Linked DNA regions of Cellvibrio sp. PSBB006. The protein of the gene in region 2 interacts with the protein of the main gene of each other region in a pairwise test. Links are inferred from orthologs where the notes say so. Each region holds a gene or a part of one and is shown on either strand. Other genes may lie near its edges. The genes, in order: CBR65_RS02720 and secB.

Region 1 (11,685 bases), 3.1 Mb from region 2 along the record:
TGTTATTCAACTCTTGTTGCTGCGCAAGCAATCCGTTTAGTAAATACTTGAGGATGCTACAGGCAGGTTTCGCCAATGATCTGGCTTTGCTTATTGAGTTGTGAGCGAAAAGTATGCCAGCTTCGTTGTAGCTATTAAAATGCTAATAAAATCAATCAATTAAACGGTTATATTAATTTTATTTGTGAGCTGATTGCGACGGGATTGTGGCGTATAAATCATTGATTGGCGGCAAGAATTTGCCGCTCGTCAAAAGTTTGGCTACTGGCTACTGGCTACTGGCTACTGGCTAGGGCGGTTAGGTTTTTTTCTCGGCGGGGATTTGCACGCTGACGCACAAGCCGCCATTGATAAGATTGCGGGCGCTGATCTTGCCTTTGTGCAGGGCAACGGTCCGCTGGGCAATAGCCAGACCCAAGCCATAGCCACCGCTTTCGCGGTCCCTGGCCTGATCCGTGCGGAAGAATGGCTCGAAGATATCCTCCAGGGCATTTTCCGGTACGCCGGGGCCACTATCACAAGTGTGGACGATGTATTGTTGGTCGCTGTCCAGATAGTGCAGATCCAGGGTAATACTGCCCCCCTGGGGGGTGTAATGCAGCGCGTTGCGCAGGATATTCTCGAACACACCGATCAACATATTGCCGTGGGTTTGCACCAGTGCTTCGTCGACGGTGGAGCTCAACTTCAGATCAATGTGCTTGTCTTCGGCATCCTGACGGTAATTTTCCAGCAGGGTTTCCAGGAGAACCTGAATATCCAGCGCGTCGTCCAACTCCCATTCACCGTTATCCAGCACGGGCAGGGCGAGGATGTCAGAAATCACATTATTCAAATAATCTGCCGCTTGTTTAATCCGCGCGAGTTCCTTATCGACGCTACCATTACTGCGTTGCTGGGCGAGACCCAGGGCGATTTGCAGGCGGGCCAACGGCGAGCGCAACTCGTGGGAAACATCTTTAATCAGACGCTTTTGTTCGAGCATGGCTTTTTCAAGGCGCTCGGTCATGTGGTCAAAATCGCGGCCCAGCGCGGCAATTTCATCATTGCGCCCGGAGAATTGCTTGCCGACCCGCACACTTAAATCACCGCGCGCAATTTGTTGTGTTGCTTTCTGCAAGGTATTCAGGCTGCGCGTGAAATGGCGTGCGAGGAAGAAGCAGGCGCTGCCGCTGATCAGTATTGAGACCAGCAACAACGGCCAGATATTCTCGATAAACATTTCCCACAGGATGTCGCGATCCGAGCCGTCATCTCGGCCTGGGGAGATGGTGATCAACTTCACGCTATTGCCATCGTTAAGCGTGATGTAGCGACCGAATAATTTGCGATTGCGATCCTGGACTTTATCGTAGGGATGACGACTGGTGAGTTTGGGCAACAAAACCAATACGCCGGGAGGCAGGGGGCGATCCAGCAGATCGCGGTTGTCTTTGTCCACCACATAGAAAAAACGGGTGGACCATGCGGGCATGCTACGCATGTCCTGCATCACCTGTTTGGTATTGCGATTGATCGCCGCACCGGTCATTTGAAACAGCAGGCGTTTGGCCGGCTCTTCGTCGCGATCAATTGAGCGTTGCATGCGGTCCGGTGTCATGTCGAACCAATGCACGACGACGTTAGTGGCCACAATAATCAGGGCGGTAATCAACCAGAAGGTGATAAATATCTTGAGATACAGGCGGGTCATGAAGGGTTATTCGGTATCGTTCAATGTAAGCATATAACCTGCACCGCGAACATTGATAATCAAATCCTTGTGGGCACCGACGGCGGTTAGTTTTTTGCGGATATTGCTGACGTGTACATCAATACTGCGATCATAAGGGGTCAGTTTGCGATTCAATGCCTGTTCCGTCATTTCATCTTTACTGATCACTTGCCCCGCACTGCGCACCAATAACTCCAACACACTGAATTCTGTACCGGTCAGAGGCACATCAGTGTCTTCCCAGGTCACACTGCGACTGCCCAGATGAAGGGTCAATTTGTCTGAGCTGATCCGCTCCACCGCCTGTTGCGCAGCCTGGTTTGGCGTAGCCCGACGCAATACTGCGCGGATGCGTGCAACCAGCTCGCGCGGGTCGCAGGGTTTGGGCAGATAATCATCAGCACCGATCTCCAGACCGATCACCCGATCAATCGTGTCGCCTTTAGCCGTGAGCATCAGTACCGGCGTCTGGCATTTCTGACGCAATTGTTTGAGCACATCAAAACCATTGCGGATGGGCAGCATGACATCGAGAACGATAGCGGCGTACTGATTGTGGTTGGGAAGGTCTACGGCTTGCTGTCCATCGTGCACCATGTCGACGACGAAGCCTTCAGTGGAGAGATATTCATTCAGTAATTGGCAGAGTTCTTTATCGTCATCGATCAAAAGCAATTTATTCATGGGTAGTCCATCTGATCAGATACTGTGGAAGTAAGTGTGCTACAGCGCCACGCAAAGTGTCATGGTTATTGTGAATTGTTTAACCCTTCTTAACATTGCATCAGAGATACTGGCTCCAACGACAACAAGAGCATTTCATCAGGCTCTCGTCGTAAAAACCTGTTGGTAACTGACCTGAGTGGGTATTACTTGAATGATAGGTCGCGTTGCCAAGAGAGCAAGTCTGATCGACTAACCCTCGGAGATTCAATTATGAATACGATGAAAAATTGGCGTCATCTTATCACTGGTATTACCACCCTGGCGGTGGTTTCTTTGGGCAGTTACGCCCTGGCGGAAGAGACCGCAGACCCAGGTAAAGATTGCAAAGGCAAACACAGCTTTCATCAACACATGAAAGGAGACCGCCCATTTGAACACATGGCCAGAATGCTGGAACTCACCGACGAACAAAAACAGACATTAGCCGCACATAAAGATGAGCAACGCGCAAACTATCGTGAACAGCGCCAGCAAGTTCGTGAAGCGCAGCGAGCATTACATCAGGCGGTTGCCAACAACGCGGATGAAGCAGAAGTAGCCATACTGGCGGATAAACTGGGCGACCTGAATGCACAACAAGTGATCGCGCGGGCCAAGGACAAACAGTTTCTGCTCAGCATCCTGACACCGGAACAGAAAGAAAAAATGGAGCAGATGAAATCAAAGCGTAAAGAACACTGGCGCGAAAAAGCGGCTGATACCCGGGCCTGATCCGCTTCCTTCTGTTATCTGAATTGACATTAGCACAACGCAAGTTTGGCGTTAGGCTCTATGTTTCGAAACCCTCAATTCAGGGATGAATTGAGGGAGCTACAGGGAGGTATGCATGTGTTTTCGAAACATAGAGCCTAATGACAAACGAACTACGAAGCACCCTTGTAGTATTTATCACGAAGTTTGACCCTTGCACCCAACAAACAATGTTGGGAAAATCCGCACTCTTTTTGGCGGGCTCTAGCGGCCCGCCGACTCGATTCCTTTATATTCCGGCAATCCCGAGGTGAATGTGGGCAAGATAGGTCTGTTTTTCGGCAGTGACGAAGGTAATACCGAGCGTGTTGCCTACCGTATCCAGAAACGCTTCGGCGAAGATATGGTGGATGTGATGGATATTGCCGATGTTACCCAACTGGAATTTGCCGAGTACGACCGGATCATCCTTGGCATCCCCACCTGGGATTTTGGCCAGATTCAATCAGACTGGGAAGAATTCTGGGATGACATCGCCGCCGTGGATTTTGCTGGCAAGACGGTAGCCCTGTTCGGCTTGGGTGATCAGTTTGGCTACGGCGACTACTTTCTCGATGCCATGGGCATGCTGCACGATGTCATTATCCAGTCCGGCCCGGTCATCGTCGGGCACTGGCCCACGGAAGGCTATGAATTTGACGCATCCAAAGCCGAGATTCCCGGTGCGGGCATGTTTGTCGGCCTCGCATTGGATGAAGACCAGCAGGAACAACTGACCGCAGAGCGCCTTAATCGCTGGTGCGCCCAGGTTCACGCCGAGTTTGGCTTGGATACACCCTTGCAAGCCCTGGACGATTGATCAATCAGGGCGCTTCCGCCAGAAATACGGCGCGAATCGGCGCCGGATGGCCCTCCGCCGTTAACGCCGGGTTCTCAGGATCGAGAAATTCCGGCAGGGAATGGAAGCGCATCCAGTGGGTGGAGCGTTGTTCATCCGCAGTGGTAGGGCAGACATCCGCCACCCGCGGATTCGCAAAACCCATCTTGCGCAGCCAGGACACCAGCGTGGCGCAACTGGGCAAGAACCAGACATTATTCATCATCGCGTAACGGCCTTCGGGCACCAGCACCTCGCCCATCTCTCCTTCAATAACCAGCGTTTCCAACACCAATTGTCCGCCGGGACGTAAGGCTTCTTTCAGTTCGCGCAGATGATCCATAGGCGAGCGCCGATGGTAAAACACACCCATGGAAAACACCGTATCAAACGCCTGAAGTTTGGGAGGCAGGTCTTCTATACCTACCGGTAACACATCCACCGGAGCCTGCGCGTCAATCAGCTGTTTGATCATATGGAACTGCACGACGAAGCGCGGAGAGGGATCAATACCAACAACCCGTGAAGCGCCTGCGCCCAACATACGCCAACAGTGATAACCGTTGCCGCAGCCCACATCCAGAATCAGTCGATCCTTCAACGGCGTTAGATGCGGTAAAACCCGATCCCACTTCCAGTCCGAGCGCCATTCGGTATCGATGTGAATCCCATGGACATGGTAGGGCCCTTTGCGCCAGGGAATGAGTTGTTCGAGGGCCGCGCGCAGCTGTGCGCGAGTGGTTTCATCACAATCATCCGTGTTACCGATGACGACGCCACGCTGCAAATCGATCTGCGACGCTTTAACTGATGGCATTTGCATCAATGCCTGTTTCCAGCCCGGCAGATCACCGTAGCGTTGTTCGCTCAGGCCTGCAGCAATTTGAGCCGGCAAATCGGGCAGCCAGGGGGCGAGGGGCGTGTGGGGTAAGGCGGCGAGCAGAGCGTGGTAATCCATCATGGTTTGATTGCAATCATGGAGGCGAAATTAAAACATTGAAACCAGACATCCACGCTGCCAAAACCTGCCTCTCGCAGACGTTGGCGATGGGTCGCCAGGGTTTCGGGAATCAGCACATTTTCAATTGCGGAGCGCTTACGGGCAATCTCCAGATCGCTGTAACCGTTGCTGCGTTTGAAATTGTGGTGCAATTCGATCATCAGTTCATGATGAGGCTGGTCTTCAAAGGCAACCTTTTCAGACAATATCAATACGCCGCCAGGCAATAAGCCCTCGTAAATGGCCGTTAGTACAGCCAGGCGCTGGTCAACCGGAATGAACTGTAAGGTGAAATTCAGAACCGCCATGGAGGCGCGCTCAATATTGATGTCTTGCACATCGCCACAGACCAGCTCTACAGAAATTTCCCCGCTGTCGGCGGCAATAACTTGTTGGCAGCGTTCAATCATCGCGGCTGAATTATCAACACCGAGGATTCGGGTATTGGCGGCCCGAATGCGATGACGCATCGCCAGGGTCGCTGCGCCCAGAGAGCAGCCGAGGTCATAGCAGACACTGTCCGCCTGAACATAGCGCTCGGCCAGGTTGCCAATCATATTGATGATGGTGGCATACCCCGGAACTGAACGTTTGATCATATCCGGAAAAACATTGACGACGGTTTCATCAAAAACAAACGGCCCTGATTGGCCCAGGGGATTTGCATAAATGTTGTCGGGTTTATGGTCGGACATAGGTGTTGTCGGTTTGATAAATGGGGGCGCATTGTAACGCTCTGGCGGCAGGCAGAGTAGTTAAGTTTGTGTAAAAACGGCCCTGGTATCGATGCAATTTCATCAAAACGTCACAATTCAAAACGATGATATTGCGATGAATACACGCCAATCCCTTCCCTCTGTAAACGCTCTTTCTCCCGCGCAACCGGACCTGCACAGAGAATTGCAGCGCTTGATTGATTTACGTTTGCTGACGCCATTATTTCAGCCAATTTTTGCGCTCGACAGCCTTCGAATTCTTGGCTATGAAGCCTTGATTCGCGGCCCGGAAAATAGCCCGCTGCATACACCTGATCAACTCTTTGCTGCGGCGCGCTCGGCTCGTCATCTGGCGAGCCTGGAATATGCGTGTCGCGAAGCATCCTGTCACCAGTTCGTGAGCCTGGGTTTGCCCGGGAAGTTATTTCTCAATATGTCGCCCCTGAGTTTCACTGACAGTAATTACCGCGATGGTGTAACCCGGGAAATCCTCCAACGTGTCGGTTTAAACGCAGAACGCTTGGTATTTGAATTGACAGAGAACCAGCCGTTGGATGAGTTCGAATTGTTGCGTTCCGCATCGGACCATTTCAAGCGGCAAGGGTTTGCAGTGGCACTGGATGATCTGGGAGCCGGTTACGCGGGCCTGCGGGTATGGAGTGAGTTGCGACCCGATTATGTGAAGATTGATCGCCACTTTATCAGCGGAATCGATCAGGATGCGGTGAAGCGGGAATTTGTTCGTGCGATGCTCGATATTGCCCATCGCATGGGCAATAAAGTGATCGCAGAAGGCATAGAGACTGCTGCCGAATTGCGCACCTTGATCGCGATGGGCGTGGAGTATGCGCAAGGTTATTATCTGGCGCGGCCCATGGCAGAGCCAATGCGCCAGGCTCCCCCGGTATTATCCGGTTTTCAGCGCGAACGCTTTCCCCGTCATCCGGATTTTTTTCACCGCACCGTGGGCGACATACTGGCTGACTCGGTAGTCGTTTCGCCCGGCACGCCAGCGGCGGACGTCGTCAAGATGTTTCGCGCGGATGTGCGCCTGACCTGTGTCCCCGTTGTTGCCGGCAATCAACCGATCGGTATGGTCAGTCGTGTGGAATTATTGAATATCTTCGCGCAGCGCTACGGTCATGAGTTGCACTCCACGAAATTGATTACCGAGTTTGTCAGCCCACTGTCCCTGACGTTGGAAATTGATACTGAACTTAAAGTAGCAGGCCAACTGATCACAGAAGATCCCCAGCAAAACCTGAGTGTAGATTTTATTATCAGCGAGCAAGGGTTATATCGTGGGGTAGGTACAGTGCGGAATCTTTTGCGCTGTATCACGGAAGAAAAATTGCGCGCTGCGCGCCACAGTAATCCGTTAACGCAATTGCCGGGTAATGTCCCGCTGTATGAATGGATTGATTACCTGCTTAACAGCTACACGGAATTTGTGGTGGCCTATTGCGATATCAATCAATTCAAGCCATTTAATGACACTTTTGGTTATAGTTATGGTGATGAAGTCATTGTGAAACTGGGGCAGTTGCTGATGGCGAATGTGGATACGGAAAAAGATTTTGTTGGTCATGTAGGCGGTGACGATTTCATCGTTGTATTTCGCAGTGAGGACTGGCGCGCGCGATGCGAAGATATTCTGGCGTCGTTTACGGATGTCTATCACACCGTTCTGCCCACACCGCAGAGTGAATACTGGAGCCATGATCGCGAAGGTAACCGCCAGCGTTTTGGTCCACTGACGCTTGCAATAGGTTGTGTTCAACCCGATCCGCTGGCATGTATGACGCACCATCAGGTTTCCTTGCTTCTGGCCGATGCAAAACACAGTGCCAAGCGAGGTAATGGAAACTGTATATTCGAGTCGCGCCGTCGCACACCTTATCCTTCCTGATTCTCAATTTTTCTTGCTCTGGCACTTTTCTCCCGGATAAATTGGACTATGCTCCAACAATAGCTTTTTTGGATTGGAGAGAGGCTCCCTATGGCTGAGGCGGAATACCATAAGCTACACGCCTTGATAGTAGACGACTTCGATAGCTTTCGTGTGACTGTCAGTAATATGTTGCAGGACATCGGTATTCAGTTCATTGACAGCGCCGTTAATGGTGCCGATGCCCTGCGTCACTGCAAGAATAAATCCTACGATCTGATTCTGTGTGATCATAACCTGGGCAAGGGGAAAACCGGCCAGCAGGTTTTGGAAGATTTGCGCGAGAATGGCCACCTTAACCGTTATGCCTTATTTGTATTGATTTCGGCGGAGTCGAGTAAAAGTATCATCATGGCCGCCTATGATTACGAGCCAGATGCCTATCTCACCAAACCCATCACCACCAAAGCCTTGCAGCAACGCCTGGGTCGTTTGTTTGCACAGCGTGCGCGCATGTTGCCGATTATGCAGGCAATGGATGATGAACGATGGGAGATTGCCGAAGCCTTGTGCCTGCGTGAGATCAAAGACAGTGGGCGCTATGCCAATCAGTGTCAAAAATTTCTGGGGCAGCTCTATATCCTCACTGGCCACTATGAGAAAGCCGAGACAGTTTATCGGGATGTGCTGGACGTGCGACAACTGGATTGGGCGCAAGTGGGGATGGCGCGGGTTAAAAAATTGCAAGGCGATCTGGTGAGCGCCCAGCAGTGGCTTGAAGACGTGATGAGTACCAATCCCTTATGCATGAAAGCATACGATCTTCAAGCTGAGATTTATCGCGAACAGCCTCTGCATAAACGCTTGCAGGACGTATTACAGCAGGCCGTGGAAATATCGCCTCTGTCAATCTTGCGGCAACAACAATTGGGCGATATCGCCATGATGAATAATGATGCTGAAACAGCAGCCAACGCGTATCGACGAACCGTGCGCCTCGGTGAAAACTCTTATTATGATCGATTGGAGAATCACACGGGCTTTGCGCGGGCAACGCTGGCGTTATTCCGTGAAGATAAAATACTGGCCAAACCCTTATTGCGTGAGGCGCTGAAAACGATGGCGGAACTGGAACAACGTTTCAGCAAAACGCCCGAAGAAAAAGTTGAAACACAACTGATTGAATCGCAACTGCTTGCATCCAATGGCGAAGCGAAGAAAGCAGAAGAGCTATTACAAAATGCGCGTAATTTGAGTGCGAACATTGAGGCCTTGCCCATTGATACTGAGGTGGAATTGGTTCGGGCCTATACCGCTACCGGCCAAAAAAATATGGCGGATGAACTGACTCGTAGCTTGTTGGAACGCTATAAAGGTTCGGAGCGAGACCTGGAAAAACTGGATGCGTTGCTGGAAGAGCCCGCCAGTGAGAAAAACCGCTCCCTGGTGGCATCTATAAATAAAAAGGGTATTGCTTGTTACGAGTCTCAAGACTATGACGCGGCGATTCAATGCTTTAAAGATGCATTGCAAACTTTCCCAAACCACATCGGTATTCGTTTAAATCTGGTGCAAGCGTTGGTGGATAAATTAAAGCTGGATGTTGACGCCGCTTCCATGGATCTGGCAATCGATACCCTGGCGCAGATCGACGATAAAATCGTGCCGACCCATGACCAATATCGACGCTTTCGCCAATTGCAGGACATGTTGCGCAACCTCGATAACAACCGTCGACGTTGATCCATTTTTGTGAGCGTTTTATATGATTGATGATAACGATATGACCTCTGCCAAAGACACGCCTCTGGATTTCGCCTTTGTGCTGGCGTCCAGTGTTCACGATATGAAGAACTCCCTGGGGATGCTGCTGAACACGCTTGCGACCATGATGGAAAAGTCTCCACCACAAGATGCGGAACAGACCAGAACCTATGCCGTACTGGAATATGAGGCCGCGCGAATCAACAGTGAGTTGGTTCAACTCTTGTCGCTTTACCGGATGCAGCATGAACACCTGTTAGTGCAGATAGATGAGCACCATGTCATTGATGTACTTGAAGAACAGCTGGCTCGTAACGATATGCTATTTCGTACACGGGGTATTCATTTGCAGCTGGATTGCGACGAAGATTTGAGTTGGTATTTTGACGGGGAGCTGATCGGTGGTGTGATAAATAATATTCTGGTGAACTGTGCGCGCTACTGTCGCAGTACTTTGCTGGTTTCTGCCAAGATTATCGACAATAAACTCTGCATAGCCATAGCCGATGATGGTCAGGGTTATCCCGCCAGTATGTTAGCTGCACCGCATGAGATAAATGCCGGCGTATCATTTTCTTCCGGTAGCACTAACCTTGGGTTATTGTTTGCGCATCGTGTTGCGGCTTTGCATCGCTCCCGCGAGCAGCAGGGTTACATTCAACTGGCCAATCAGGGCCCTTTGGGTGGTGGTGTGTTTCAACTTTGGTTGCCTTAGTAATCTATCCAAGTGATTCACAGTTGAAATGCGGCGCATGCTATAGCATTATCCGCGGTGCCCTCCGAATTAACCCGGTGCTCTTTAGGCCTGGTGCTCTCTAGACCCGGTGCTCTCTAAATAAGGAACCTTATATGCTAAAAATCCGCTTCAAAAACAATAAATATAATGCGGTATGGTTAGTAGAACCAAAGGTATCCATTGGTCGGCTTATAACCAATGATCTGGTTGTCGATGATGCAGACGTTGCCGATAGTCACATTGAAGTTCTGGTCGAGCACGAACAACTTACCTTGAAAAATCTGGTGCCTGAAAAACCGGTCAAGGTGAATGACGAGGAAGTCTCCAGTATTTGCACATTGAAACCGGATGATGTGATCACGCTTGGAGCAGTAGAGCTTCAGGTAATTGATCCCAAACGCGAACCCAAGGAAGCGGTAGTCGAAGCTGGTAATGTCACCCAACTACGAACACCAACACCCAAGACAACCGGTTGGGCATTGAAAGCTAATCACACCGCGCTGGCTAATCGTGTTTTTCCTATCAAGGAAATGACCATCGTGGGGCGCGCTACCGAATGCGACATCAGTCTTGCCGCTGCACACTTGTCCCGCCGACACGCACAATTGCAAGTGCTGGACGGACTCCTTTATGTCAAAGATCTGGGGTCCGCCAACGGCACCTTTGTGAATGGAAAACAAGTAACAGAGGCGAGGGTAAAGCGCGGCGACGAGCTTCGCTTTGATACTCTCAGTTTTGGTGTAATAGGCCCTACGACTGATGACCTGGCCAAAACCACGGTGCGTTCGCCGGCATCAAAAGTGCCGGATGCAACGCCGATCCCGAAAACCAAACCTATCGCCAAACCCCGCCAATCTGCACATGTTGCTGGTGATGTGAAAGCGGCCGGTCAACGTTCAATTCACGCGCGACCTTCCCAGCCTCGCGAGGAAGATACGCCCAGACATGGTCGGATGGGGCTGGCGTTATTGGTGATTATTGCCGTGGTAGTGGTTGCCGCACTTTATTTCACCCGCCGTTAAAAAAGCGGCTAAAGTTGATTAAACTTTGGCCGATAACCCTCAGTAATCGACGTTGATTAAGCTGTTATGGGGGTTCAATGCAAATTCCACCGCTTTCCCAGTCACCGTTTCGTTTGAGCAGTCATGCTCAAACGACGGATGGTAACCGATCAGACAATACCCGTTTGCAATCCGGTATTTCCCGAGATCCTGCTGTTTCTTCCGCCACCTCCCGGCAAGACGCGCTTGCGCTCTTTGAGCGCACACTGACCATGGGCTATGAAAAATTACAGGCCAAGCAGGGCGCAGTGGGTCAATTTGCGGCCCTTGAACCACTGACGGCAGAAAAAGTCGCGGGTAATATCCTGGGCTTTATCGAGCGTCGTCTACAGATGGATGTCGCCGAAGGTGCTACCCAGGAGCAACTGGCGTCGCGCCTGGAAGCGGGACTGGCGGGTTTCAAGAAAGGTTTTGCAGAAGCCAGTGAAAAGCTGAAAGCGCTGAGTATGCTATCGCCGGACGTTGAACAAGATATTGGCAAAACCTACAATCTGGTGTTGACCGGTGTTGATG
Region 2 (11,595 bases):
CCCCCAGGTATCACTTACCTGATCCAGCAACATCAGCGCAGTCTTTTCGATGCGCTCGGCTTTCTCCAGATTCACATGAAAACGTTTGGCCAAGGCATCCACGCTGGCCTGACGAATATCGTGATCTTCCAGACGGCCTTTCAGGTCATAGAGTAAACCTTCACGCAGCGCCCAATCTGCTGCGGTCATCTGATCCAGCTGCAGACTTTCAAAGAGCGCGCTCAACACAATCACGCCGCCGAGGAAAACCGCCTGGCGATCATCAGATAAACCGGTGATCTTTAAATCAGTGTTGCCGTGCTGGCGATACATCTGCACGATGATATCGAGGCTTGTTTTTTTGATGGTGCCATCGCTCCAGCCCATGCTCTGGCACACCTTAGCCACCGCCTTGATGGTACCGGACGCACCGAGCACTTCCTGCCAGCCTTGCTCGACAAACAGATCATTCACCGGCTCCAATTCCTGCAAACAGGCAATGCGCGCTTTCTTGATGGCTTTGTCGGTCACTTTACCGTCAAAGAAAAATTGTTTGGCGATGGCAACGCAACCCATACTCAAACTTTCTTTCAACAGGGGCGCCATGCCCTGACCCAAAATAATTTCGGTGCTACCGCCGCCGATATCAACCACCATGCGTTTACCTTCGCCGGGCGCAATGCAATGCGCTACACCCAGGTAAACCAGACGCGCTTCTTCATCGCCGGAGATAATCTCCACCGGATGCCCCAGGCGAGCTTGTGCTTCCTGGAGAAATTGACGCGAATCGGTAATGCTGCGCAGGGTTTTGGTGCCGACGATACGGACACTGCGCGAGGGATATTCACGCAGGCATTCACCGAAGCGCTCAAGGCATGCCATGGCTTTTTCGCGCGCGTCTTCACTCAAACTGCCATCGGCCTGCAACCCCCAACCGAGCCGTACGGGCTCGCGCAGGCGATCGAGCAGAATCAACTGATCGTTGTCCCAGCGGGCGATAATCATGTGAAAACTGTTGGAGCCAAGATCAATGGCAGCGATGTGACTGGCGTGAGCGGTTTCTTTACGGGAGAGATTGAACATGACATCGACACCGGATTGCAGTGGTAGATCATGTACCGCCAATCCTCTACGCAGAGCCTCCACGCAGGGCATTGAATTACAGCGGCAGATTTTCGATCAACAAAAAACCTTGTTCATCGTTGAAGCGCATTGTCGAAAAGTGTAGCACGCAGGCAGCATTTCACTGCCTGCGACAACAACAAATCAATTGGCCGTCGCGGCAGTTTCTTTCGATGACTCGGCTTGTTGCTTGGCCTGGACAACGGCTTGCGCAAACACCGCATCAAAATTGATTGGCGCCAGCATTAACGGCGGGAAGGTGCCGCGATTCAAAATACTGTCGATCGCCTCGCGCGCATAAGGGAACAGAATTTGCGGACAAGCAGTGTTGATCACCTGGCTCAACTGAATACCTTCAAAACCGGAGATGGCAAAGATACCGGCCTGCTTCACTTCCACCAGAAAAACGGTGCGACCTTCGATCTTGGCGGTGATGGTCAGCAGCAGCACAACTTCGTGAGTGCCTTCATCCAGTTGATTAACCTGTACGTTCAAATCCTGCTGGATGTTTGGCTTGAATTGTTTGGTAAACGCTTCAACACCCATGGGGGTCTCAAAGGAAATATCCTTGAGGAAAATACGCTGAATGGCAAAATTCGGACCGTCGGCCTGCTCGTGATTATTAAGTTCTTGTGAATTATTTTCTTCGGACATAATGCACTCTATTAATTACTGTTACTGAAAGATAAAGCCGGAAGTGACTACAGCGACAAAGATTATTTTGCCAATAACTCATCCAGCTTGCCGTTTTTATCCAGCGCCCACAAATCGGTAAACCCGCCGACATGCACATCACCAATCCAGATTTGCGGCACCGTGCGCTGTTTACTTTTTTCCATCATTTCCTGCCACAAATGAGGCTCACGATCGACGCGAATTTCTTCTGCGGCTACGCCTTTTTGCGCCAATAATTTTTTGGCGTTATTGCAATAGGGACATACTGCTGTGGTGTACATCAAAACCCGCGCCATGGTGACCTCCCGTGCCAACTACTTTTTTACCAGCGGCAGATTCTGCGCTTGCCACTCCGCAATACCACCGGAGAGGCGACGCACGACAAAGCCCTGCTTTTCCAGCGTACGCCCGACACTACCGGCGTGCTGACCCAGCTTGTCGGCAACGATGATGATCTTGCTTTTGTGGCTTTCCAGTTTATCCAGCTCAGCGGCAACCTTGCTGAATGGAATATTGATGGCACCGACAATGTGGCCCGCTTTGAATTCTGCATTGTCGCGAACATCGAGCAGAACAGCAGAATCCTTGTTGAGCAATTGGGTGACTTCATGCACGGAGATGGGACGACCACTCTTGATGCGCTCACGCCAGGCGTAGATATAAATCAAAACCACCAGCGTACTAACCAACAGCCATTCTTGACTGATAAATACAAAGAAATTCACAGGTTACAGATTCCTTTAGCAATGAGCCGCAACAGGTCGCATCACCTTGTCATCATCGCTGACAGCGATAAGCCTGCGCTGAATGTGGAGGCAGGCAGGTGGATATCAAGGCGATAAACGCGCTATTTGTTACAGATAAATTTTTTCAAACGGACCCGGACACCAAATCCCGGTAACATGGACCGCAGCTAACACGATGACCCGAATATCCGTTATGGGGCGCAAAGAAGGGCGGCAGTATACACCATGCACCGGGTATTTCTCAGTCATTGTCATAGTGTTCACTGGTTTAACCGGTTAGAATATGCCGCACTCGCCGATGGACAGCAGGGATGAAAAATCATCCTGATGTCGGCAAATTCCTGAATATTTCCCCCACCTCTGGATTGTAGAAGCGACGACTGAGTATGACCGCGACCAAAAAACCTCTCGTATTGATTATCCTCGACGGCTTTGGCCATTCGGAAAACACCGAACACAACGCCATTTACGCGGCAAATACGCCGGTATGGGACAAGGTCTGGGCCAACAACCCCAAGAGCCTCATCGCCACCTCGGGCCTTGAAGTCGGCCTGCCGGAAGGCCAGATGGGCAACAGCGAAGTGGGCCATATGACACTGGGTGCCGGGCGCGTGGTTTACCAGAGTCTCACCCGCATCAACAAAGCCATCAGCGACGGCGATTTTTTTACCAATCCGGTGTACGTCGAAGCCATCGACGCTGCGGTCGCCAGTGACAAAGCCGTACACATCCTCGGCCTTCTGTCAGACGGCGGTGTGCACGCCCACCAGGACCATATCTACGCCATGATCAGGTTGGCAGCCCAGCGCGGCGCCAAACATATTTACCTGCACGCCTTCCTCGATGGCCGCGACACAGCGCCACGCAGCGCCGAAGCATCACTGCAACAAGCTGAAGACCTGTTCCGTGAACTGGGCGTAGGCAAGGTTGCTTCCATCGTCGGCCGCTACTTCGCCCTCGATCGTGACAATCGCTGGGATCGCGTAAAAGCAGCCTATGACGTAATGGTAACTGGCGCTGCCGAGTTTGATGCGCTGACCGCAGTCGAAGGACTCAAAGCAGCTTACGCGCGCGATGAGAACGATGAATTTGTGAAAGCCACCATCATTTGCGGTGAAGATGAAGAAGCCGGCACTATCCAGGATGGCGACTCAGTGATCTTTATGAACTTCCGCCCCGACCGTGCCCGCGAGATTACCCGCGCCCTGATTGAGCCTGAGTTCGATGGTTTTGAGCGCGAGTTAGCGCCGAAGATCGCGCACTTTGTCCAAACCACCGAATATGCCTCTGACATCAAGGCACCCATTGCTTTTCCGCCGGAAGATCTCACCAATTCCTTCGGTGAATACCTGTCCAACCAAGGCAAAACCCAGTTGCGCATCGCTGAAACGGAAAAGTACGCACACGTGACTTTCTTCTTTAACAGCGGCACAGAAACCGTTTACCCCGGCGAAGATCGTATCCTCGTGCCGTCGCCCAAAGTGGCGACTTATGATCTGCAACCGGAGATGAGCGCGCCGGAAGTCACTGACAAACTGGTGGCTGCGATTGAGTCCGGCAAGTACGACGCCATCATCTGTAACTACGCCAACGGCGATATGGTTGGCCACTCCGGCATCTTTGAAGCGGCGGTGAAAGCGGTGGAAGCGCTGGATATTTGCCTGGGTCGCGTGCTGGGCGCGCTGGAAAAAGTGGGCGGAGAGGCCTTGGTTACCGCCGACCACGGCAACGTGGAGGAGATGTTCGATGCAGAGTCGGGCCAGGTCAGCACACAGCATTCCACCTTGCCGGTGCCTTTTGTGTACTGTGGCAAACGTCAGGTGAATATCGCCGATGGCGGCTCTCTGGCGGACGTGGCACCGACCATGTTGCACTTGATGGGAATGCCGCAACCCGCCGAGATGACCGGGCGCAACCTTATCACCGTAAAATAATGCGTTGCGTGAAAGACTGTTAATAAAAACAACTGCTATGCCATCCGGGCCGCTCTGCGGTCCGGGAATCTCTCCGCAGGAACTGGTTCCATGAGCAGGTATTCATCAATCTCCATCCTCTTCAATTTACGCGTTTACGCCGTCACGCTCCTGTGTTTACTGGCTTCCGTCAGTGTCGCTGACCAACAGGAAGACATGAAGGTACTGCAGGAAAATATCCAGCAATTGCAGAAGGAACTGAAATCTATTCAAGGTGAACGCAGCGAACTGCAAAAAAACCTGCAAAAGTCCGAAACGGAAGTCGGCGAGCTATTGAAGAGGATCGAGCAAATCAATCGCAACCTGAAGGATCAAAACAATCAGCTCAAGGAATTGCAACAGGAGCGCGAAACCCTGCAGGGCGCCAAACGTTCGCAGCAGGCAGAGGTCGCAAAGCAAGTTGCTTCTGCGTATCAACTCGGCCAGCAAAGCCAGATCAAATTGCTACTCAACCAGGAATCGCCGGAACGCGTGAGCCGCATGCTCAAGTATCACCAATATTTTCTCGCGGCGCGCGCTGAAAAACTGGCCGCTTACATGGCCACCCTGGAACAACTGGACGAGCTGGAACCGCGCATTGCTGCCAAGACCCTGGCACTGGGTGACAGCCAAAAAGCATTACAAGCGCGCCATACCGAATTGAAACAGCGCCAGAAAGATCGCCAGCAAGCCCTGGCGAAAATCAACAGCACCCTGAAAAACAAAGATCAGGAGTTGCGCCAACTGGAAGAAGACCGCGAGCGTCTGCAAGCCTTGTTGCAACAAGTTACTCACACTGTTGGCTCCGTGCCCTTGCCCACCGGGAATGAAAAATTCAGCAGTCGTAAAGGCCGCCTGCCCTGGCCTACCGACGGTAAGGTAATCCATCGTTTCGGCAGCCCGCGAGTGAGCGGCCAGATGCAATGGAGCGGATTGATGATTCGCGCAACCGAAGGCAAACCCGTGGTTGCCGTACATCACGGCCGCGTTGTCTTTGCCGATTACTTTCGCGGACATGGTTTGTTACTGATTGTCGATCATGGTGAGGGTTATTTAAGCCTTTATGCACACAACCAAAGCCTGTTCAAAACCACAGGCGATTGGGTGCGCGCCGGCGATGCCATCGCCAGTGTGGGCAATAGTGGCGGCCAGGCTGAAACCGGCCTGTATTTCGAGATCCGCCAAAACGGCAAACCTACCAACCCGGCCACCTGGTTGGCGCGGGCTTGACTGATTCTGCAGCCATTTATGCCAATCGGGCCGGTTTTTTTGCTGATTGAACGTTATATAACGCAAAGTGTGCGCCTGCTGCTGGCCAGCAGCAGCAACTTGTTTTAGATTGACCCTCTTTTTACCCGATACATAAGAATGCGGAGCTGAATACCGCAGGAGATTCCGATGTTCTACGCTCACCGCAAATGCTCATTCGTGTTGCTGGCTTTGGTCAGCCTGGCGTTACCGATCCAGGCCGAGGAGGCAAAAGCACCCAAGCAGGATGAGGGTTTGTTGCCCCTGGAAGACCTACGCACCTTCACCCGCGTTTATGACCATATTCGCAGCGGTTATGTGGAAGAAGTCAGCGACGCCAAATTACTGGAATATGCCATCAAAGGCATGATTGCCGAGCTGGACCCGCACTCCAGTTATCTCGACAAAAAAGCGTTTGAAGACTTGCAGGAAAACACCACGGGTGAGTTTGGTGGCGTGGGCGTTGAAGTGGGTATGGAAAACGGTTTTATCAAAGTGATCGCGCCCATCGACGACACGCCCGCACAAAAAGCCGGCATCGAGGCCGGTGATCTGATCATTCGCCTGGATGACAAACCGGTTAAAGGCATGAACCAGAACGATGCCATCCAGATGATGCGCGGCCCCAAGGGCAGCAAACTCAAGATGACCATTGTGCGCAAGGGTGTAGAACAGCCGTTCGATGTCGAGATTGTGCGTGACATCATCCGCACCCAGAGCGTGCGTACCCGCCTGCTGGAAAACGATTATCTCTATGTGCGTATCGCTCAATTCCAGCTCAACAGCGGCAAGGATATGACGCGCAAGATCCGCGATCATCAGGAAAAAAATCCGGAATTGCGCGGGATCGTGCTGGATTTGCGCAATAACCCCGGCGGTGTGCTGCAATCCTCCGTCGAAGTCGCAGATGCCTTCCTCGACAGCGGCCTGGTGGTATACACCGAAGGGCGGCTGGAAAATAGTGATGTAAATTACCATGCGACCCCTGGTGATATTGCCAAGGGCTTGCCCATGGTGGTGCTCATCAATGATGGCTCTGCCTCTGCTTCAGAAATTGTGGCGGGCGCCTTGCAGGATCATAAGCGCGCCGTGTTGTTGGGCACGCGCAGCTTCGGCAAGGGCTCCGTTCAATCCATCATCACCATCAACGAAGACCGTGCGGTGAAACTCACCACCGCGCTGTATTTCACCCCCAGCGGCCGCTCTATCCAGGCCCAGGGTATCGAGCCCGATGTCATTGTTGAGCGCGCCCAGGTCACCGCGCTCAAACCTGCCGGTAATACCACAGAAGCCGATCTTGCCGGCCACCTGAGCAATACCCGCGGTGGCGACGAGAGCACCAGTCAAAAACGTGAGAAAGATCGCCTTGCCACCCAGGAGCTGCTGACCAAGGACAACCAGCTCCACGAAGCCCTGAACCTGCTTAAGGGTTTGCATATCTTCCGCCAACAGCAGTCCATCATGCTCCACGCCGCGCTGGACGCTGAAGTTGAAGCAGAGCCCACTGCAGACACACCGACGTTGACTACCGATCCCCAGGATTGATACCGGAGTGAGCTGGCGATTAAGTATCGCTATCCTGCTGTGGTGCTTTGTCCAGCCCGCTTTTGCTGCCCGGCTCGCCATCATCATTGACGATATTGGCTACAACGGACCCCTCGGCAGACGCGCCGCCGATCTGGATGGCGCGTTCACCCTCGCCGTCTTACCCTTCACACCCCATACCCGGGAACTCGCCCAGCGCGCTCATGAGCAAGGCAAAGAAATTATCCTGCATGCTCCCATGAGCAATACCCGGCATATGCCGCTGGGCAAGGGGGGGCTGGAGAGCGGCATGGATTATGATGAATTCATGATCACCCTTCGCGCCGATCTGGCTGACGTTCCTCACCTCGCGGGGGTGAATAACCACATGGGCAGCCAACTTACCCAGGAACCGGAACCTATGGGATGGGTGATGGATGAACTGGTTCGTCGCAACCTCTATTTTGTTGACAGTCGAACCAGCGCCGCCAGTCAGGCGCTGGCAGTCGCAGAAGCTTATGGCGTTCCATCGTTAAAGCGGGATGTATTCCTCGACAACATCCGCACCCGGGAACATATTAGTGAGCAGCTATTGAAAGCCATACAACTGGCCAAACGGCGGGGCAGTGCGGTAGCCATCGGCCACCCTTACCCGCAAACACTGAGTGTGCTGGAACACGCACCCAGGTTATTGGCAGCCCATGGCGTCGAACTGGTTTTTGCGTCGGATTTAATGAGAGAAGCATCACAGCTTATAGCGAAAACAGGAACCTCCTGCCTGGCGCCACCTCCAAAATTGTGGAAACGGCCATCCGCCCAATCAGAACCTGTAACCATCCACAGCCTGCTCGAAGGTGTCGTGGAATTTGGTTATCAGTAGTAAGAGATGACAGATCAACTCGATATATCCATTTTCAGGGACGCAGGTTTATAATCTTTTAGTGGTGATTTTTATCTAAAAGACCTTACTTAATTATCAAGGACGGCCTTGGATGGCTACCACAACTGGCTGTGTATTCAGTCGCATCAAGCCAACAGTAACTACAGGAACCAGACTATGAACAATCGAGCAGGCGAACAAGGCAAGGTCCCCATTCGTAGTGGCCGCTTCTTGAAGAAAGAAGGTTACTGGTACTACAGCACGCGCGAGGGGGTGGATATAGGCCCATTCGACAGCCGTGAGGATGCAGAAGTGGGTGTGGGTGAATTCATTGATTTCATCTGTGCATCCGAGCCAAAGGTCTTGGCGGCGCTTAAACAATACCGCGCCGCGTGATTCGGTAACTCCGCAGTCATTACACAAACATCCTAATAAAAAAGGACGCTTCAAAAGCGTCCTTTTTTATTACCTGCTTTATTACCTGCGTCAAATATCTTTATCAAAGACGTACTTCGATTCCTTTTTCCTGCATATAAGCTTTGGCTTGGGGAACCGTGAATTCGCGGAAGTGGAAGATACTCGCGGCAAGCACAGCGTCAGCGCGGCCCTGCGTAACACCATCCACCAGATGTTGCAGGTTGCCAACACCGCCGGAGGCGATGACCGGCACGGGTACCGCATCGCTGATCGCGCGCGTCACCCCGAGATCAAAACCGTTTTTGGTTCCATCGCGATCCATACTGGTTAACAATATTTCCCCCGCACCGTAGCGCGCCATACGCGCCGCCCACTCCACCGCATCAATACCCGTTGGCTTGCGTCCGCCGTGGGTGAAGATCTCCCAACGCGGTGTTTCACCTTCTGCGCTGACTCGCTTGGCATCAATGGCGACCACGATACATTGCGCACCAAAGCGGTCCGATGCCGCTTTCACAAAATCCGGATTGAACACAGCAGCAGAGTTGATACTGACTTTATCGGCACCGGCATTCAGCATGCGGCGAATATCGTCCACGGTGCGAATACCACCGCCGACGGTGAGCGGAATAAAGACTTCGCTGGCAATTTTTTCTACCGTATGAACCGTGGTATCCCGCTCCTGATGGCTGGCGGTGATGTCGAGAAACGTAATCTCGTCGGCACCTTCCTGGTTGTAGCGCTTGGCAATCTCTACCGGGTCGCCGGCATCGCGGATATCGAGAAACTGCACGCCTTTAACGACGCGACCATTGTCGACGTCGAGGCAGGGAATAATGCGTTTTGCGAGGGGCATGGTTTACCTGTCAAAGATGATTCAGATTAATTGGCATCACACCAGGCTTGTGCTTCGGCCATATTGAGTGTGCCTTCATAAATAGCGCGACCGGTAATAGCGCCGCAGATACCTTGGTGGGCTTCTGCTTTGAGCGCTTTGATGTCGTTCATGTCAGTAATACCACCGGAAGCGATTACCGGAATACTGGATGCCTGGGCCATAGCCACGGTGGCTTGGACGTTAACGCCTTGCATCATGCCATCGCGGGCGATGTCGGTGTAGACAATGCTGCTTACGCCGTCCTGTTCGAAACGTTTGGCCAGTTCGCTGGCCTGGATATTGGACACTTCGGCCCAGCCGTCAGTGGCAACCCAACCGTCTTTGGCGTCGAGGCCGACGATGATATGGCCGGGGAATTGTTTGCACATGTCGGTGACGAATTGCGGTTCTTTTACGGCTTTGGTGCCGATGATGACGTATTGCACTCCGGCCTGGAGGTAGTGCTCGATGGTTTCGGCGCTGCGAATGCCGCCACCGATCTGGATCGGCAGTGTGGGGTAGGCTTTGGCGATAGCGGTGACGACGCCACCGTTAACAGGCTTACCTTCGAAGGCGCCGTTGAGGTCAACGAGGTGGAGGCGGCGGCAGCCTTGGTCGACCCATTGTTTGGCCATGGCGACGGGGTCGTCGGAGAAGACGGTGGAGTCGTCCATGAGGCCTTGGCGGAGTCGGACGCATTGGCCGTCTTTTAAGTCTATGGCGGGAATAATCAGCATTAATCTTTCTCTTTAGTGAAGGGTCCGTCGGCAGTGGAGAGAGATTCCTGAGACGCGCCGTGAACCCTTCCCTGGGGGCTCGGATGCGGCATCCCTGCCGCATACGGTCTCAGGAATCTCTCTCCACTACCGCTACATAAACCGGAGTCAATTCCGGCCATCCCAATGTAAAAAATTCTTTAACAGTTGCAAGCCGGCAGTGTGGCTTTTTTCCGGGTGGAATTGCACGGCGAACAGGTTGTCGCGCGCCAGGGCGGCGTCGAAGCGTACGCCGTAGTCGCAGCTGGCGGCGACCAGCTGGCGGTCCTGGGCGTGCACGTAGTATGAGTGCACAAAGTAAAACCGGCTGGACTGGGGGATGTCGGCCCATAGGGGGTGGGGGTTTTGTTCGACCTGGTTCCAGCCCATGTGGGGGACTTTGAGGGGCACGCCGTCTTGCAGGTGTTCGCCGAAGAATTTGACCTGGCCGGGCAGGATGCCGATGCAGTCTACGCCGTTGTTTTCTTCGCTGTATTCCATGAGTGCTTGCATGCCGACGCAGATGCCGAGTACCGGTTTGCCGGTGGCGATTTGTTCGCGCAGGAGTTGGCCGAAGCCGAGGCGGTTGATTTCGGCCATGCAGTCGCGGATGGCGCCGACACCGGGGAAGATGACGCGGTGGGCGTCGGCGACCTGTGCGGGGGCGTCAGTGACGATGACGCGCATGTCGGGCGCGACGTGGCTGAGCGCGCTGGCAACGGAGTGGAGGTTGCCCATGCCGTAGTCGATGACGGCAACTGTTTGTCTGGTCATAGGTTTAATCAAAAAAATTCGGGTTCAGTGCGGCAGACGTGCCGATTTACTACTGTCAATTACAGCGTTCCTTTACTTGTAAGGTTCCTTTTACTTACAAGGTGCCTTTGGTGGACGGCATCATGCCGGCCATACGCGGGTCGAGTTCCAGCGCCATGCGCAGGGCGCGACCGAAGGCTTTGAATACCGTTTCGATCTGGTGGTGGGCATTGTGGCCGCGCAGGTTGTCGACATGCAGGGTAACGCCGGCATGGTTGACGAAGCCCTGGAAAAATTCCCAGAACAACTCGGTATCGAATTGGCCAATACGCTTTTGGGTAAAGGGAATCTGCATCACCAGACCGGGGCGCCCGGAGAAATCGATCACTACACGCGATAAGGCTTCATCCAGCGGCACATAGGCATGGCCATAACGACGGATGCCTTTTTTATCGCCCACCGCTTTGGCAATGGCTTGGCCAATGGTGATGCCGATGTCTTCTACCGAGTGGTGGTCGTCAATGTGGGTATCGCCGTCGCAGGTGACATCCAGATCGATCATGCCGTGGCGGGCGATCTGGTCCATCATGTGTTCGAGAAAGGGCACCCCGGTGTTGAACACCCCTTTGCCGGCGCCATCCAGATTGAGGCTGACGCTGATTTTGGT

What was found.
Region 1: the proteins of secB (region 2) and CBR65_RS02720 interact in binary tests that used the Escherichia coli proteins (3 or more experiments, as listed by UniProt). The link is inferred for Cellvibrio sp. PSBB006 from one-to-one orthologs.

Annotation. Positions count from the first base shown.
Region 1 is NZ_CP021382.1:581,739-593,423, forward strand. What follows is about bases 550-3,517. They hold CBR65_RS02720 (response regulator transcription factor), read right to left. Parts: upstream 2,399-3,517; coding sequence 1,700-2,398; downstream 550-1,699. Other genes in these bases: CBR65_RS02715 (ATP-binding protein), read right to left, coding at 550-1,693; CBR65_RS02725 (Spy/CpxP family protein refolding chaperone), read left to right, coding at 2,651-3,151; CBR65_RS02730 (flavodoxin), read left to right, coding at 3,447-3,517. In the rest of the region: more of CBR65_RS02715, read right to left, coding at 299-549; more of CBR65_RS02730, read left to right, coding at 3,518-3,989; tRNA 5-methoxyuridine(34)/uridine 5-oxyacetic acid(34) synthase CmoB, read right to left, coding at 3,994-4,965; carboxy-S-adenosyl-L-methionine synthase CmoA, read right to left, coding at 4,965-5,702; CBR65_RS02745 (bifunctional diguanylate cyclase/phosphodiesterase), read left to right, coding at 5,839-7,632; CBR65_RS02750 (tetratricopeptide repeat-containing response regulator), read left to right, coding at 7,723-9,354; CBR65_RS02755 (sensor histidine kinase KdpD), read left to right, coding at 9,377-10,090; CBR65_RS02760 (FHA domain-containing protein), read left to right, coding at 10,225-11,133; CBR65_RS02765 (DUF5610 domain-containing protein), read left to right, coding at 11,211-11,685. UniProt on the Escherichia coli protein: Response regulator member of the two-component regulatory system CpxA/CpxR which responds to envelope stress response by activating expression of downstream genes including cpxP, degP, dsbA and ppiA.
Region 2 is NZ_CP021382.1:3,718,250-3,729,844, reverse strand. The notes cover bases 1-2,878. They hold secB (protein-export chaperone SecB), read right to left. Parts: upstream 1,756-2,878; coding sequence 1,246-1,755; downstream 1-1,245. Other genes in these bases: CBR65_RS15495 (rhodanese-like domain-containing protein), read right to left, coding at 2,091-2,501; grxC (glutaredoxin 3), read right to left, coding at 1,818-2,072; CBR65_RS15510 (Ppx/GppA phosphatase family protein), read right to left, coding at 1-1,062. Also shown: gpmI (2,3-bisphosphoglycerate-independent phosphoglycerate mutase), read left to right, coding at 2,909-4,456; CBR65_RS15485 (murein hydrolase activator EnvC), read left to right, coding at 4,547-5,704; CBR65_RS15480 (S41 family peptidase), read left to right, coding at 5,873-7,267; CBR65_RS15475 (divergent polysaccharide deacetylase family protein), read left to right, coding at 7,275-8,126; CBR65_RS15470 (DUF6316 family protein), read left to right, coding at 8,304-8,522; imidazole glycerol phosphate synthase subunit HisF, read right to left, coding at 8,626-9,399; hisA (1-(5-phosphoribosyl)-5-[(5-phosphoribosylamino)methylideneamino]imidazole-4-carboxamide isomerase), read right to left, coding at 9,426-10,157; imidazole glycerol phosphate synthase subunit HisH, read right to left, coding at 10,305-10,949; imidazoleglycerol-phosphate dehydratase HisB, read right to left, coding at 11,044-11,595. UniProt on the Escherichia coli protein: One of the proteins required for the normal export of some preproteins out of the cell cytoplasm. It is a molecular chaperone that binds to a subset of precursor proteins, maintaining them in a translocation-competent state.